Regions from separate parts of the Agrobacterium sp. NPDC090273 genome, predicted to be linked through region 1. Evidence: riboswitches for the same ligand, from Rfam matches in the RefSeq annotation. Region 1 holds a riboswitch; each other region holds the start of a gene.
The links. Region 1 has a riboswitch for cobalamin ahead of nrdH (glutaredoxin-like protein NrdH). Riboswitches for the same ligand answer to the same signal wherever they lie in the genome.

Region 1 (4,208 bases):
AAACACGGCCAATCTTGCCCTCTTTGCGAATCTCGATCTTTGAGACGATCGGGTGAATAGAAGAGGTCGAGTGGTTGATATAGGAAATGGAGCCGGTAGGCGGTACTGCCTGAAGGTTCTGGTTATAGAGGCCCGAACTCATCACCGCCTGCTTCAGCGCCAGCCAATCCTCCTGCGTCGGAATAGCAATGCCAGTCTTTTCGAACAGACCTGCCACTTTCTCGGTCGCCGGCTTCCATTCCGTTTGCGTGTATTTGTCGAAATAGTCGCCGGACGCATATTTTGAGTGTTCAAACCCCTTGAAGCTCTGGCCGCGCTCCACTGCCAACCGGTTCGAAGCACGAATGGCGTGATACGTGACCGTGTAGAAGTACATGTTGGTGAAATCGATGCCCTCTTCCGAACCGTAATAAATCCGTTCGCGGGCAAGATAGCCATGAAGGTTCATCTGTCCGAGGCCGATCGCATGGCTGTCGGCATTGCCCTTCGCAATAGAAGGGACGGATGTGATGTTGCTCATGTCAGAGACGGCGGTCAGCGCCCGGATCGATGTCTCTATAGTCTTGCCGAAATCACCCGAATCCATAGCAGCGGCAATATTCAACGAACCGAGATTGCACGAAATATCCTTGCCCAGATGATCATACGTCAAATCGGCATTGTAGGTGCTCGCGTCACTGACCTGCAAAATCTCCGAGCACAAGTTGCTCATGGTGATGCGCCCGGCAATCGGATTCGCCTTGTTCACCGTGTCTTCGAACATGATGTAGGGGTAGCCGCTTTCGAACTGGATTTCGGCAATCACCTGGAAGAAGTCGCGCGCCTTGATCTTCTTTTTCTTGATGCGACTGTCAGCTACCATCTCACAGTATTTTTCCGTGACCGAGATTTCGGTAAACGGCACACCATAGACACGCTCGATGTCATAAGGCGAAAAGAGGTACATATCTTCGTTGTTCTTGGCGAGTTCGAATGTGATGTCAGGTATGACCACGCCAAGTGAGAGGGTCTTGATACGGATCTTCTCGTCGGCGTTTTCGCGTTTTGTATCGAGGAACCGCATGATATCGGGGTGGTGGGCGTTCAGATAGACGGCCCCCGCTCCCTGCCGCGCGCCAAGCTGGTTCGCATAAGAGAATGAATCCTCCAGAAGCTTCATGACGGGAATAACGCCTGAAGACTGGTTCTCGATCTGCTTGATCGGGGCGCCTGCCTCGCGAAGGTTGGTAAGTGACAAAGCCACGCCGCCGCCGCGTTTCGACAATTGCAGCGCTGAATTGATGCCGCGCGCGATGGACTCCATATTGTCCTCGATGCGCAACAGGAAGCAGGAGACAAGTTCGCCACGCTGTTTTTTGCCGGCATTCAGAAAGGTTGGGGTCGCAGGCTGGAAGCGGCCCGAAATGATCTCATCGACCATATCGCGAGCCAGCGACTCGTTGCCACGGGCCAGCGCCAGCGCAACCATGCAAATGCGGTCCTCATAACGCTCGAGGTAACGTTTGCCGTCGAACGTCTTCAGTGTGTAGGAGGTGTAATATTTGAAGGCGCCAAGGAAGGTCGGGAAACGGAACTTCCTGGCATAGGCGTGGTCGAAAAGATCGCAGACGAAGTTGAACGAATACTGATCGAGCACCTCCTGCTCGTAATAGCCTTCCGTCACGAGATAATCGAGCTTCTCCCTGAGGTTATGGAAGAAGACGGTGTTCTGATTGACGTGCTGCAAAAAGTACTGTTTCGCAGCCTGCCGATCCTTGTCGAGCTGGATCTTGCCGTTCTCGTCGTAGAGATTGAGCATGGCATTCAGCGCGTGATAATCAAGCGCTGTATCCAGCGGTTTCGCGGTAACGGAAACTGGCTGTTTTGTGCTCTTGTCCCGAAGGACGTCAGAAGTCAGCGTGTCCAAAATCGTTCCAATCCATGAGTGACGTTGGCGACATCCTCCTCGGTCCCGAGAAGCTCGAAGCGGTAGAGAAAGGGAACCGCGCATTTGCGCGAGACGATCTCTCCAGCCGAGGCGAATGCCGCGCCAAAATTCGTGTTTCCCGCAGCAATGACGCCGCGAATGAGGTTTCGATTGGCTGGCTCGTTCAGAAACCGGATTACGGGTTTCGGAACAGCCCCTTTGGTCCCGCCTCCCCCATAGGTGGGGGTGACGAGGACATAGGGTTCCGACACGAGCAGGGTTTCGTCATCGGTTCCGATAGGTAGCCTGAGCGCCTGGCCACCCAGTTTCTGAACGAAGCGATGGGTGTTTTCGGATCGGCTGGAATAATAGACGATCAGTCCCATCGACCTCTCTCAGGAAATTGCGCTGATCATATCGGGGCGAAAACCGGCCCAATGGCGCTCGCCGGCAATGACGACCGGAACCTGCATGTAACCCAGCCCCCTGACGTGATCGAGGGCATCCGCATCCTCCGAAATATCGATGATTTCGTAGCTGACTCCGATGCGATCAAGCGCGCGATAGGTTGCTGTGCACTGAACGCAGGCGGGTTTGCTGTAAACGGTGACGGTCATGGTGTCCTCTTTCAAAGCTGCTCATACGCGCAGCCGAACGGTCCCGACGGCTCATTACCATCAGGCGGGTGGGTTCATTGATGAATTGGAGCGGCTATGCCGCGACGAACCAAAACCTACGCCGACGAGCGCAGGAAACTATAAAAATACGATGGCATGACTTCACCCCGAAGTTGATCTCTGCGGGATACAGGAAAACGGCGTGCGCAAGTCATTTGCGCCAACACCCTCCTTCCGGACACCCCGCCCGTGGACGTACACGCTCAAGGCAGGTCTCCTGGCTTGCGGGTCTAAACATCAGCTCCAACCTTCCCAGAGCGTAAACCCCAGTGGCACAATATGGAACGACGCTCACCGCTTACAGTTGCGGGGGCAGCCTCGGGATTGTTTCGCCGTCATGGCGTCTCGCACCGAATTCCCGTCTTAGCTCCCAATCCTTGCGAATCGAGAGAACCTTGAACACCACATATAGTATATCATGAATCTTTTCCGTCAACGGATAGACGTGCAAATCCCCGCCATGGTGGATCAAAAAGATTCACCCTATGGTTAGCAAATTCTTATAACGGCTATATTTCAGGCTGTTCCACCCTTATGGGAGTACAGTCACTCCCAGATATCGATGTGGATATCTGCAGGGCGTGAAGATCCGATCACCCGTCTTCCATTCGGAAGATCGTTTTCAAACAGCTTGGCTGCGATCTGGCTTTCGTTCAAACCGTAACCGATCCATCTGTTGCGAAGGCGCTCTTCGAGCACCGCCACGGACGGACCGACGAAAACGCTCATATCAAAACTGTCCGTCAGCCGTGTCCATGGCTCTTCATTGAGAAGCAGGTAATTACCTTCCGCCAAAATGAAACGGGTTTCCGGTGAGATGGCGCGCGCGGACGCGATGGCTATTTCCCTGGAGCGATCGAAAACGGGGACGAGAACTTCCTCGTCGTTTTTGCGAACGGCGGAAACAATATCCAGGAAGCCACGGACATCAAAGGTCTCCGGCGCACCTTTTCTTGCAAGAAGGCTGCGCTCTTCCAGGATACCATTGTCCATATGGAAGCCGTCCATCGGCAACACGGCAGCCATCTCGCCTTTCGCGATCAGAGCGCTGCACAAGGCCTCAGCCAATGTCGATTTGCCGGCCCCAGGGGGACCGGCAATAGCAACGATAAATCGGGGTTTGTCTCCGGCCCGTTGAAGGACCTCTTCAACGATCGTTTCAAGTTTCAATGTCATGCAGCCAGGGTTTCCCGCGGCGGCTCTTTGGCGCCAGTCATGAAGGCGACGGCATCAGACATCGAATACTCCTTCGGATTGATGACGCACAGGCGTCGGCCGAGGCGATGAATATGAATGCGATCAGCCACCTCGAAAACATGCGGCATATTATGTGAAATGAGCACGATCGGAAGCCCTCTGGAACGGACATCGAGTATCAGTTCCAGCACTCTGCGACTTTCCTTGACGCCGAGGGCGGCCGTCGGCTCATCGAGAATGACAACCTTCGAACCAAAAGCGGCTGCGCGCGCCACCGCAACCCCCTGCCGCTGACCACCAGACAGCGTTTCAACCGCCTGATTGATATTCTGGATCGTCATCAAACCAAGTTCGGACAGCTTGTCACGCGCGAATTTTTCCATGGCCGGGCGATCCAGCGCGCGAAACAAGCTTCCACGAATGCCTGA
Region 2 (4,208 bases), on a different contig from region 1:
CCTGGATAATCGGGCATCAGAACAACAATACGACGCTCCTGACGCGGTGTCTGTTTCAATCGCAGGAAGGCTGCAATGCGGTTCGTCACCTGCAGGATGCGGTCTGACTCAGGCACATTGATGAGGGCTGAGTTACCCTGCGTACCGGGCTGCTTGAATGAGATCACACCGGCAAGAATCCGGCCATCCAGCTCCGGGAGCACGACGTGCATGGCAAGATCGGAAGGGTTTAGGCCACGGCTATTGTCCGCCCAACCGTCACGCCGGGTTGTTGCCATGATGACCTGAAAGACCGGCAATCCCAATCGATCGAACAGGGTTTTTCCATGGTCATCGACCTGACTGGCAAACGCCGTAGCAGCAATAATGGCAGCCGGTTTCAAGCCGGGAAGCACACGCTCCAGAAAACCCGCCGCATCCGCATCCTTCAGACCGCTGACAAAGATTGGCAACGGCGCGAAACCCCGCGCCTTCAAGGATGCAAACAATGCGTCGATGGGCGCGACATCGGACGCCAGCAGCATTGAGCGATAAAACAGGATGGGCAGGACTGGAGCATTGACGCCAAAATCCTCCGTCGCCCGTTTTTCAGCAACGAAGCCCTCACCCGGCCGATAAAAGCCGGTCTTTGGCAGGGGAACAGGTTCAACTTGCGGCCAGTTGTAACCGCCTGAGAGCGCCGCCAATCCGCTGGCGAGACGCTCCATGTTCTCCGACCCTCCTTCGCGGAAGAAGGAGAGGATCGCAGCAAGTGTCGACTGGTCGATCGTTGAAGCCGCTTCCAGCTTTTCGTCGCGCTCGCTGCATTCGCCGGGCAGAAGCGCAAGCTTCACACCGCGCCGTCGCGCCATCTGCGCAAGCTGATCCACGCCATACCGCCAGCGATACGCACCACCCAGAATCCGGATAAGGATAAGCTTTGCGTGTTCTGCGGTCTTCTCGATCCAAAGATCGACCGACATGGGGTGGCGAAGCTCCGAAAGATTGGCGGTAACGAGAATAGGGCGTGCCTGATCCTCCCGCCATGCCCGTTCCAGACAAGCGAGATCGCTGGCCGAAAAGGACAAAACCACGACATCTGCCTGCGGCTGGTTGAGATCAACCGGCTCGATCAGGTCGTCCAGAGACGACGATGTCGTGGCAAGGATATGCATTGTCAGGCAGCCAGCATCTGTTCGATCTTCTCGCGGTTCAGGCCTTTTTCACCGATGACGACCAGTCGGCTGCGCCGCGTCTCACCGGGCGCCCACGGCCGGTCGTAGTAGTGATTGACGCGGCTTCCGACCGCCTGCACCTGAAGACGCATCGGCTTGGCCGAAACCTCGATGAAGCCTTTGATACGAAGGACGTTTTCCGCTGCAGCCGTTTCGGCGATGCGGACGGCGAGGGCTTCCGGATCGGTCACCGCAGGCAGGTCGATAACGAAACTGTCGAAATCGTCGTGATCGTGATCGTGTTCTTCATCGTGATGCGTATGACGGTTTTCGATATCCTCTTCAACCGCAAGGCCGAGGCCAATCAGCACGGCAGGATCAACGGCGCCGTTCGACGCGACGACGATCTTAGCAGCCTTCGGCAGATGTTCCGAGACGTGGGCTTTGGCCTTTTCAAGACCGGCAGCGTCAAGCAGATCGGCCTTGGTCATGACGATGAGATCGGCACAGGCAACCTGATCTTCGAAAACCTCTTCAACGGGATCATCGTGATCAAGCGCTTCATCGGCCTGCCGCTGTGCGGAAAGAGCCTCCATGTCGTGTGCGACCTGGCCTTCAGCCAGAGCTGCGCCGTCCACGACAGCAATAACGGCATCAACCGTGACACGGCTTTTGATCGCCGGCCACTGGAAAGCCTGAACAAGCGGCTTTGGCAGTGCCAGACCCGAAGTCTCGATCAGAATGTGCTCGACCTTCGGCTGGCGGCTGAGAATCTGCTCGATCGCTGGCTGGAAGTCATCGGCCACTGTGCAGCAGATGCAGCCATTGGCCAGTTCGACAATGTTTTCTTCCGGGCAGCTCTCGATACCGCAACCCTTGAGAATTTCGCCATCGATGCCGACATCACCGAATTCATTGACGATAATGGCAAGACGTTTCCCGTCGAGTTTTTCGAGAAGGCCACGCAGAAGCGTTGTTTTTCCGGCCCCCAGAAAACCGGTAACGATGGTGCAGGGAACGCGATCCAGAAGGGTGCTCATTTCATCTCCTCGGTAAAATCGAATGGGGGAATACGCGCGACCATGCCGCGCTTCAAACTATCTGGACGGCCGCGCCAGGGCATCAGCCCGTCCGGCGCAGTGGCCAGCAGGCGAGCGCCAACAAGCAAATCCTCGGCATTGTCGGGCGTCAGTCCGCCAAACACATAAGACCAGCCATCGGCGCCACGTAAAACAGCGCTCAGCCCACGCTTGCAATTGGCAAGACAATTGACGCTTCGCACCTCGATACCCGCGTTGTGCGCCTTTTCGGCTGCACGTTCCGCCAGGATGGAACCGGGACGGGGATCGAGATCTGGATCGCTGGCATCACGACAACTGCGGCACACAAACACGACCACGCCGGAAACGTCATCGTTTTCCAACCCATCTTTGGTGCATGAGGATGTGACTGCGATATCCAAACCGTTTTCGCTTTCCGCGCCTTAAAACTTTTCGGGGTGCGCATCTCGAAAACGGCACGCTTGCCAGGCAAGGCGGCTCGTTCGATTTCAGCGGCTGGCCGGAGCACCCCGCCCGGCAGACGTTTTTGCGTGAACGGCAGGTCTCCTGGCTCGCGGCTTGATCGATACCCGTTTGACACCGCCTTCCCGGACATGTTCGGTCCAGTGGCTTCACGGTGTGGGCTTACCGCTTACAGTTGCGGGGGCAGCCACGGATTGACCCAACGGGGCTTGAACCGTGTTCCCTCTTAGCTTTCCCCGTTGCCGGAAAAAGACCGTTTGCTCGATACACTTAGGCTGAACGCCTTTTGCGGTCAATGCCATGCTGTCCCTGCCAGCGGATTGCCGGGTGCGGCAAATTGGGTATAGTCGCCGCTTCCACGGCGAGGTGTTCACACGCGCTGCCGAAAAACAGGGACATGCATGATGAACCGCGAAATCAACGACGCCGAAGCCGAGCGACACCGGCAGAAGATGGTGAACCGTAAAGCGGTGCAGGATGCCGAAGTTGCTGAAAAGACGGTCGAAAAAGGTCTGCTGATGGTCAATACCGGCCCCGGCAAGGGTAAATCGACGGCGGCGTTCGGGCTCGCCTTGCGCATGCTCGGAAATGGCAGGCGTGTCGGCGTCGTGCAGTTCATCAAGGGCGCATGGTCGACCGGTGAGCAGCAAGCACTGAGCCTGTTTGGCGACAAGGTGGAGTGGCGAACCATGGGCGAAGGTTTCACATGGGACACGCAGGATCTGAAGCGCGATGTCGCCGCGGCAACCAAGGCATGGGAAGAGGCCAAGACCCTGATGGCCGATGAAAGCATCGGTCTTTTGATCCTGGATGAACTCAACATCGCACTGCGCTACGACTACCTGCCTCTGGAAGAGGTCATTGCAACGCTTGAGAAACGCCGGACTGATTTGCATGTCATCGTCACCGGCCGTAACGCCAAGCCAGCCCTGATCGAGGCCGCCGATATGGTCACGGAAATGAGCCTCGTCAAACATCACTTCAAGGCGGGCGTGAAGGCGCAGGCGGGAATCGAGTTCTGATCCATGACTGCACGCGCCCTTATGTTTCAGGGAACCGGCTCCGATGTCGGGAAATCGCTGATGGTGGCGGGGCTGGCACGTGCCTTCGTCAAGCGCGGCCTGAGCGTCATGCCCTTCAAGCCGCAGAACATGTCAAACAATGCGGCAGTTACGGCGGATGGCGGTGAAATCGGCCGTGCGCAGGCCCTGCAAGCGCGTGCCGCGGGCGTCGCGCTGTCGGTTCACATGAACCCCGTCCTGCTGAAACCGCAAAGCGAGACCGGGGCGCAGGTAATCGTGCAAGGGAAGATCGCCGGCAACGCAAAAGCCGCAGAATATCAGGGCCTCAAGGCGGGTTTGATGCCGAAGGTCCTGGAAAGTTTCGAGTTGCTGAAGCAAAAAGCCGATCTGGTTCTGGTGGAAGGTGCCGGCAGCGCTTCAGAAATCAATCTGCGTGCCAACGACATTGCAAATATGGGTTTTTCCCGTGCCGCCGATGTACCGGTCATCCTGATCGGCGACATTGACCG
Region 3 (4,208 bases), on a different contig from region 1:
TGCTGGCGCAGGAACCTGGCGTCTTCCACAAAGACCGGTTTTGGGCGAGACACAGCGCCAACGACCGTCGGAACGCTGGCATCGTAGCGATTGCGAATCCGGACCGTCTCGCGTTTTTCGAAATCGACGCCGCTGAGGTGTTCGACAAACGTCGTCACAAAGTGCTGGCGCGTCTGCTCGCCGTCGCTGACGATATCGATCCCCGCCTGTAACTGATCGTCGAGAGAAAGACGCAGGGCATCCCGCTTGCCCTCGACGAGTTCATCATCCTGCAGTTTCCAGGGCGACCAGAGTTTCTCGGGTTGTGCCAGCCAGGAGGGTTTGGGCAGGCTGCCGGCGGTTGACGTGGGCAACAGTCTTTTCATGTTATGCGACCTTATGTTCATGGGTTTCGTCAGCGGGCGTGATTGGCCGACCATTGCTCGAGAATGGCTCTGTAGGGTTTGATGAAGTGCTCCTCGGCAAAGCGTCCTTGTTCGACAGCCAGCCGGCTACGTTCTTCGCGATCGTAGACAATTCGCGTCAGGGAATAGTCCTGGTTCTTCAGGCTTGGCTGATAACAGGCCCCGGCGGCTGAGTTGGCGTTGTAGATTTCGGGCCGATAGATCTTCTGGAACGTCTCCATCGTGCTGATGGTGCTGATGAGTTCAAGATTGGTGTAGTCGGCCAAGAGGTCGCCGACGAAATATAGGGCGAAAGGCGCGACGCTGTTCGGCGGCATGAAAAATCGGACCTGCAATCCCATTTTCTGGAAATAGAGGTCCGTCGAAGACAGTTCATCCTGCTGGTATTCGATACCCAGTACCGGATGCTGATTTCCGGTCCGACGATATGTTTTGCTGCTCGACGCACTCAGGCATATCACCGGCGGCTTCTGAAAATGCTGCCTGTAGGCATCCGAGTTCAGGAAACTTTTGAAAAGGTTTCCGTGCAGATCACCGAAATTGTCCGGCGTACTGAACTCGGACCTCCCCCTGTTGTGCTCGGGCAGCACCACGCTGAAGTCGTAATCCCGGACATAGGAGGAGAAATTGTTTCCGACGATACCCTCGATGCGGTCGCCGGTTTTTTGATCGATGATCGTCGTCTTCAATATCTCGATCATCGGGAATGCGTCGCCGTGGTCTTCAGCGCCGACATTCATCTCAACGGATATGATGTCGAGCTCGATAGAATATCGATCGCCTCTGGGGTTATCCCAGTGCGCCAGGGCGTTGAAACGATTGTCGATCATCCTCAAGGCGTTGCGAAGATTGTCCCGCCGGTTCTCACCCCTTGCCAGATTGGCAAAGTTGGTGGTGATCCGGGTGCTTTCAGACGGGCAATAATCCTCGTCAAAGGCAAGACGCTTGATCGTGAAGGTGAGGTCTTTGGTCATGGCGTTGTGTTGTCCTCATCGCGGAACAGAACCTGAATGGCGTGCTTTGTCGGTTCTCTCGGTCAGCAGATGTCATGCTCTCCGTCGTTGAGAGCCATGCCTGACTTATGCCTGAGCCGCTGATCTGGAAAAATTGGTATTATCTCATCGAAGCATGAGCCAGCTTCATGAGTGGATGCGAGGTCGCGGTGGCAGATGCCTTGACCATTTCTGCGACATGCGACATTGGTTCGTCATCGTGGTTCTGCGGATGCAAATCCGGAGCTAAGAGGGAATTCGGTGAGGGTTTTGCCTGAAACCGAAGCTGCCCCCGCAACTGTAAGCGGCGAGCGAAAGTCCATCGAAGTCACTGAGGCCTGCCTCGGGAAGACGGACCGAAGCAACGACCCGCAAGCCAGGAGACCTGCCGCGATAGATAACGTCCACGGGCGGGGTGTCCCGGAGTGCCGCTTTCGCGATGGGCATTCTGCTGCCTTCGTCTTTGCGTCATGCCACTGCCCGGCCGCAACCTGATGGCAAGGCCGATGACTGAGACACCGACAACAGGAAAGCGTGCGCAGCACGGCTCCACAACCCGCCTCATCGATATTGTCTTTCCCGGAGACACCAACCATCACGGCACCCTTTTCGGGGGAACCGGTCTTGCTCTCATGGATCGCGTTGCCTTCATCGCGGCCACGAGGTTCGGTCGGGCACCCTTCGTCACCGCATCCTGCGAGCGCATTGATTTCAGGCAGCCGGCCCGCATAGGGCACGTCATCGAATTCAGCGCCAAACCCGTCAAGGCAGGTCGCCGCTCCCTGACGGTCGAGGTGGAAATGGTGGCGGAAACCATTGTCGGCCGGGAGCGAAACACCTGCACACGCGGGGTCTTCCATATGGTCGCTGTGCCGGAGTGCGAGCACGCCGCGCATTACGCCTTGCCTGCCCTGCTCCCGGAGGAAGCGCCAGAGACGAGCGACGTGGTTGCCATGGTCGAGATCGTCTTTCCGGATCAGGCAAACAGCGTCGGCCGGATGTTCGGGGGCGATGCAATCGCCTACATGACCAAGGCCGCTTTCGTCGCAGCGTCACGCTACTGCGGCCAGATGGTGGTGCTGGCGTCGTCCGAGCGCATCGACTTCACGCGAGCAATAGAGATCGGTGAAATCGTCGAGGCAGAGGCACGGGTCGAACGCGTGGGCAAGAGTTCGATGTCCATCCAGACAAAACTCTGGTCCGAAAACCTGATGACGGGCGAAAGGCACATTACCGCGACCGGACACTTCACCATGGTCGCGGTCGACAGGGACCACCGGCCAGTTCCTGTCCGCGACGGCGCTTCTGCGGTGAGAGCGCTCTTTGACAAGGGGTGGGAATAATCATGCTGGACAGGCAACATCTTTCGATCCTGCGTGAAGTCGACCGCCTCGGCAGCCTGACGGCTGCGGCGGAACGGCTGAACGTCTCGCAGTCTGCGCTCAGCCATACGATCCGCAAACTTGAAGAGCGCTACGGTGTGGCGATGTGGGAAAAATACGGGCGCAACCTGCGTCTCACCGAGGCCGGCCGCTACATCGTCCGGCTGGCACAGCGTGTTCTTCCGCAGATCGAAAGGGCTGAAAATGTGCTGTCGGATTATCGCCATGGCCAGCGAGGTTCCCTGAAGATCGGCATGGAATGCCATCCCTGCCATCAGTGGCTGGTGGGGGTGACCAAACCCTATCTCATGGACTGGCCGGACGTCGATCTGGAACTCACGACATCCTTCGCCTTCGGTGGCGTGGCAGCACTGACGGGGTACGAGATCGACATCCTGATCACACCCGACCCGATCGAAGCACCCGGTATCCAGTATCTGTCGGTGTTCGATTACGAACTGGTGCTCGCCGTTCCGGCCGGTCACCCGCTGGCGCAGAAACCTCATGCCGAAGCTGCCGACCTGCTGGATGAGACGCTGTTTACCTATCCGGTACCGCCGGAGCGGCTGGATGTCTTCACGCAGTTCCTCGTGCCCGCCAACGCCCGCCCGCGCCACCACCGCAATGTCGAGACAACGGAAATGATGCTTCAGCTCGTCGCGGCAGGTCGCGGCGTCAGCGCCATCCCGAACTGGCTCGTGCGTCGCGAAGCCGCAACACTCGGTGTCCATCCCGTCCGCATCGGCCAACTGGGCATCCGCAAAAGCATCCATCTCGGTTTCAGGGATGGTGACGACACTGTCGATTTCATCGCAGGATTTCTCGCAACATCACGCCAGACATCAGCCTGACGCGTTGGAGGGATGAGTGACCGCTTGCGGCCGAATGTGGTTACGGCGGCATCGCGCCAAAAGCTGCCGCAGGATATTCTACTCGATGAAATCAGCCATGATAGATGAAACGCTCTCGATGGCAGGGGCAACATTGGCGATACCCTCGGCTTGCTGGCCTTGGGCCCACGCGGACTGAACATCCTTGTATCTGGTTGCGGCTTCGAACTGTTTTACCTCTTCGGCAGTGAGCACACGTACGGTCGCACCTGCCTTCTTCAAATCTTCCAATTGTGTGTCGAAGCTTTCGCCCATGACCGCATCCAATCCCGCATAGGATTTCCGGGCGGCCCGGATGATGGCGTCCTGGTCTTCCTGGGCAAGGCTTTTCCAGACGTCCTTGTTCATAGCGAGGATGTAAACATGACCCAGCCACAGGTCCTTTGAAACCAGAACATGGGGCGCGCTTTCGTGTACCTTCAGCATGTAGCCGCTGTCGACGTTCACCATCAGGCCGTCGAGCGTCTTCGCCCTCAGGGCAGCCGGGATTTCTGGTCCCCAGTGCATGGTGACGGGAGTTGCCCCGTAATTCCTGAGAAA
Region 4 (4,208 bases), on a different contig from region 1:
TGGGCGGGATGCACGTCGTACCCGACATGCGCTACGACGCGCTTGATCCAGATAATATCGATGCTCTGGTGATCGCCGGTGGTCTCAGTTGGGAAAAAGGCGAGGCCGCGGATATCAGTGCCCTTGTGCACCGGTTTCGAAACAAGGGGCGTGTGATCGGTGGGATCTGCGCCGCCGCAAGCGCACTTGCGGGAACCGGCATCCTCAACGATGTCGCTCATACCGGCAACTCGCTGGCATCGCATCGTGCCTATCAAGCCTATCTGGGTGAAGGTCTTTATCGCGATCAACCGCAAGCCGTCAGCGACGGCGGTATCGTCACGGCGCCGGGCAGCGCACCGGTCAGTTTCGCAACGGAAATTCTCAAAGCCCTTGGCCTCTTTGGTCCGGAGGCCGAAGCGGAATTGAGAATTTTCGCAGCGGAACACACGAAGTAGGACAGAAGCTATCTGCCGCGATCCAGAACGCGGCAGATGCGAGGGTTAACAGCGTCGCCCTCGCCAGCTAACACGCGACGAATATCGCGGCTGTTGAGATGCAGACTGCGATCGAGAGGAAGGTCCAGGCGGGCGATCTTGGCCTTTGCAGCGGCAATGAACGCGACGCTGTGTTGCTGAAAATAATCAAGAACGGCCATCTGATCCGGCTCGCCCTTCAACAGGGCCTTGAAGGCCAGGCGGTGCACGGCGCAGGTCGCGCCGTGACCGGGAACGGCGAAACGCAGCGCGTCGAGTTCGTCGCTCCATTCTGCCGCGTCCCGCATGTTGTCAAACCGACTGGAAACGCTTCAGGAAGAAGGCGCTTAGCGTTCCAATCAATGCCCAGAAGACGAAACTCGTCACCGTCGCGGCAACGATGAACTGACGCTCCAGCGGCAGAGGCGCCAGCGCATGTTCACCTTCCGGCGGAAGCGGCGCACCCACCACATGCGGCGCGACAATCAGCACCAGAGCCAGAACCGCCGCCCAGGGTTCACGTCGGAAAGCGATCAGTGCAATACCGCCGCCAGTCGCGGCAACGGTTGCGATCCACCAGGTTTGACGAGCGGCGAGTGCGGCAGCCGGGCTTCCAGGCAGTTCTGGCGGAAGACCGATCATCGGTGCCAGCATGACGGCAGCAAACCCCGCCACACCCCACAACAGGCCCTCACGCCAACCGCCGTTGGTGCCGCGCAACGACAAGAGACCGGTCAAGACGAGTGCATAACCGATGGCCGTCAGAACATTGGCTGCGACTGTATAGGCCGCACGTTCGAAACCATCAGCCGGAGCCCAGGCGTCTTCGTCATGTTCATGTGTGTGGGCTGGAGCCTGTGCGGTCGTTTGCGCATCGGTTGCCGGCGCCGTGTCATGGCTGTGTGGAGCTTCACCACCAGCGCTTTCGTAGGTTTCCGCCTGCAGGATCAGCGGTGTGGTGCCAACGGCCTGCATGGCCGAAACGGCGACACCGCCAATCAAGCCGACCAGCACCGACGTAAAAACAATATTGCGAAAAGACGACATGCAATTTCCCCCTCAGGAGCATGAACCCGAAAGCGTCAGTGGCTTTCGAACGTCATCATGCCCTGTTTCCTCAAATTCTGGAGCAGCTTCACGTTCAGGGTGCAAAGTCCCCGAAATCATTCAGCTTTAGTGGCAGGGAAACGCATTGGCGTGGCGCGTATCATGCGCTGCGTTGTGAACAGCTTCGACATGCGAGAAGCCGACGAAACCGACGACGAAAAGGCCGAGAACGATCGCTGTCAGCGATTGGGCAATGCTGCTGCTTTTCGCTGTTACAGCGGCATTGGCGGTATTCTGATTGATAATAGACATGGTGAGCCTCTCCCGGCGCATCAGCGCCATTGTGAACGGGCAAGCGTCCAATCCAGGCGCAGGACCGCATCGATACAATTCACCACGGGGAATGCGAGACTGACACAGGCGCAGTCACCTGCCCCTGTAATCCTGCTGCTCCGGACACCCCGCCGGCATAAACATTTCCGTGAGGGCAGGTCTCCTGGCTCGCGGGTCAAAACCTGAAACACCTTCCCGGCCGGGTTATCCCCCGCATGAGCCCAACCTTTCGGTTCCAGCCATGCAGCCGACCAGTGGTATTTCCGTTTCAGGCTCTCCGCTCACAGTTGCGGGGGCAGCCACGAATGGGGATTGCTCCTTATCGTGTTCCCTTTTCACCTTCCGGATTTCCGGAAGGAACCATCACAGTTTTGTTATCCGACGGCGATAGTGGAGAGTCAATGCCTCTCCACCTCAACGCGCCGGAACAGCCTTCAGATAGGCGGCAATCGCGTCCCGGTCGTCCGCCGTCAACCGTGCCATGTTCTGCTGGACCTTGACCATGGAGCCGCCGACGCTGTCGAACTCCGGTGTAAAGCCGGTCTCGAGGTAGCTTGCGATATCCTCGGCTGCCCAACCGCCGATGCTTTCCGATGCTGGCGTAATGTCAGGAATTCTGCCCTCACCTTCCGGATTGGGACCGCCCGCCAGCCATTTGTCCGCAAGGAAGCCGCCAAGCGCATTGCGCGGCGTATGGCATTCGCCACAATGGCCAGGGCCCTCCACCAGATACTGGCCACGCAGCAGTTCGGCATCGGCATTGGCAAGTTCGACACGAGGGGCGCCTTTATCGAAATAAAGGAATTTCCAGCCACCCAAGGTGACACGCATGTTGAACGGGAATGGCAGGTCGTGTCCCGGTGCATCGTTCTGGCTCGCGGGAAGCGCCTTGAGATAACCGAAGAGATCGTTGATGTCCTTGGAGGTCATCCTGGCATAGGATGCATAGGGGAAGGACGGATAAAGATGTTCACCATCCCTGCCGACGCCCCGTGTCATGGCGTCGCCAAACTGCGCCAGCGTCCACCCGCCAATACCGTGCTGCGGATCAGACGAGATGTTCGGCACACGGAAGGTTCCGAAAGGGCTCGGCAGATCCTGACCGCCGGCAAGCGTCAGAAGTGCATCACCTGTTACACCGGGCGCAGCATGACAGCTTGCGCAGCCGCCTGCCCAGAACAGCGTCTCGCCGTTGGCGAGGTCCGGCTCTCCAAGGCTCGCCCAGTGGCTTGGCGCCTGCCGCTCCGGCGCCGTAACGACCATAAAAATACCGAAACCAGCGGCTGCGGCCAATACGGCGCCGCCCGCAAGTTTCGTCCAGATGGAAGGCATACCCCTCTCCCCTCTCAGACCAATCGACATTCACATTTGCACTGAGCGCACCGGATCGATCCGACGCCTCAAGAGAAAGCCACCCGAAGGCGACTTTCCCGATGCGATGAACATCACTTCTTCAGACGGTAGGTCTGATGGCAGGTACCGCAATCGGCGCCGAGTTTCTGCATGGCGGTTGCGACGCCGGCCTGATCCACGGGCAGGCTGGCGAGAATCGCGTCCGCATCTTCACCGAGCTTTGCAGACTTGGCCTTGAAGTCCTCGAAATTTTCCCAGATGGCGGGTGCTGCCGCACTGCCAGCTTCGGAGCCAGCCGGGAACTGGTCCGGGAAAGCCTTGGCGTTGGTGCTGATTGTCGTCACGGCAGTCTTGACCGCCTCGGCGTCAAAAGGCTTCTGCCCCTTGGAAATGGCGGCGAGCGACCCCATCGCGCCGCCAATCTGCTTCATCATGCCTTCGCGCTTTTCGACTTCGCCGGCTGCGTAAACCGCACCGGCGCACAGACAGCCGAACAGCATCGCTGCCGTGATGGTTTTCAGTTTCATGAACTCTCTCCTTGATCCCGACAGGTAACGGGCTTGATACGAACGGGGCGAGGATGCCCGTTCCGTCAGGCAAAAAGAAGTCACATTGAAGTGAAATTTCGCGTGAAAACAGAAGCCTAAGACAACCCTTCCCAGAGTGTCAGCAATGCGACTGCAACCAGCATCACACCCGCAGCGCGACCGATGAAAACAGTGGTAGCAGGCGAGGAAACAAGCCATGCCCTGCTTCTGTCCGCCGTTAATGCCAGCCCGCCATAGACCGCAAACTGGGTTGCCGCGACCATGAGGCCCATCACCGCGCCCTGCATCCAGATCGGCCCATAGGCGGGTTTGAGAAATTGTGGATAGATCGCCATCATGAAGAGATAGGCTTTGGGGTTCGACAGGCAGGTGAGCATGGCGCGCCAGAACGCTTTTCTGGCCGAGACGCTGGCATCCGCTTCGCCACCGTTCACGACGATGGAACTGCGCGCGAGGCTGATTCCGATCCAGA

Region 2: it holds a riboswitch for cobalamin, as region 1 does, so the genes downstream of both, ACIQT8_RS19665 (DUF1636 family protein) here and nrdH (glutaredoxin-like protein NrdH) in region 1, are expected to answer to the same signal.
Region 3: it holds a riboswitch for cobalamin, as region 1 does, so the genes downstream of both, ACIQT8_RS03625 (acyl-CoA thioesterase) here and nrdH (glutaredoxin-like protein NrdH) in region 1, are expected to answer to the same signal.
Region 4: it holds a riboswitch for cobalamin, as region 1 does, so the genes downstream of both, ACIQT8_RS12475 (CbtB domain-containing protein) here and nrdH (glutaredoxin-like protein NrdH) in region 1, are expected to answer to the same signal.

What each region holds. Positions count from the first base shown of each region.
Region 1 covers NZ_JBIVYN010000005.1:434,155-438,362, forward strand. The annotation lists gene nrdE (class 1b ribonucleoside-diphosphate reductase subunit alpha) at 1-1,906, opposite strand, end outside; gene nrdI (class Ib ribonucleoside-diphosphate reductase assembly flavoprotein NrdI) at 1,894-2,292, opposite strand; gene nrdH (glutaredoxin-like protein NrdH) at 2,302-2,523, opposite strand; cobalamin riboswitch at 2,773-2,996, opposite strand; gene ACIQT8_RS16455 (nucleoside triphosphate hydrolase) at 3,130-3,759, opposite strand; gene ACIQT8_RS16460 (ATP-binding cassette domain-containing protein) at 3,756-4,208, opposite strand, start outside.
Region 2 covers NZ_JBIVYN010000007.1:286,129-290,336, forward strand. The annotation lists gene cobN (cobaltochelatase subunit CobN) at 1-1,154, opposite strand, end outside; gene cobW (cobalamin biosynthesis protein CobW) at 1,157-2,194, opposite strand; gene ACIQT8_RS19665 (DUF1636 family protein) at 2,191-2,577, opposite strand; cobalamin riboswitch at 2,734-2,950, opposite strand; gene cobO (cob(I)yrinic acid a,c-diamide adenosyltransferase) at 3,082-3,699, shown strand; gene ACIQT8_RS19675 (cobyric acid synthase) at 3,703-4,208, shown strand, end outside.
Region 3 covers NZ_JBIVYN010000001.1:720,830-725,037, reverse strand. The annotation lists gene ACIQT8_RS03635 (methionine synthase) at 1-365, opposite strand, end outside; gene ACIQT8_RS03630 (DUF1852 domain-containing protein) at 395-1,378, opposite strand; cobalamin riboswitch at 1,601-1,804, shown strand; gene ACIQT8_RS03625 (acyl-CoA thioesterase) at 1,903-2,739, shown strand; gene ACIQT8_RS03620 (LysR family transcriptional regulator) at 2,742-3,629, shown strand; gene dctP (TRAP transporter substrate-binding protein DctP) at 3,708-4,208, opposite strand, start outside.
Region 4 covers NZ_JBIVYN010000004.1:92,700-96,907, forward strand. The annotation lists gene ACIQT8_RS12460 (type 1 glutamine amidotransferase family protein) at 1-437, shown strand, start outside; gene ACIQT8_RS12465 (hypothetical protein) at 446-763, opposite strand; gene ACIQT8_RS12470 (CbtA family protein) at 768-1,502, opposite strand; gene ACIQT8_RS12475 (CbtB domain-containing protein) at 1,629-1,814, opposite strand; cobalamin riboswitch at 1,971-2,215, opposite strand; gene ACIQT8_RS12480 (c-type cytochrome) at 2,250-3,167, opposite strand; gene ACIQT8_RS12485 (c-type cytochrome) at 3,281-3,715, opposite strand; gene ACIQT8_RS12490 (LysE family translocator) at 3,832-4,208, opposite strand, start outside.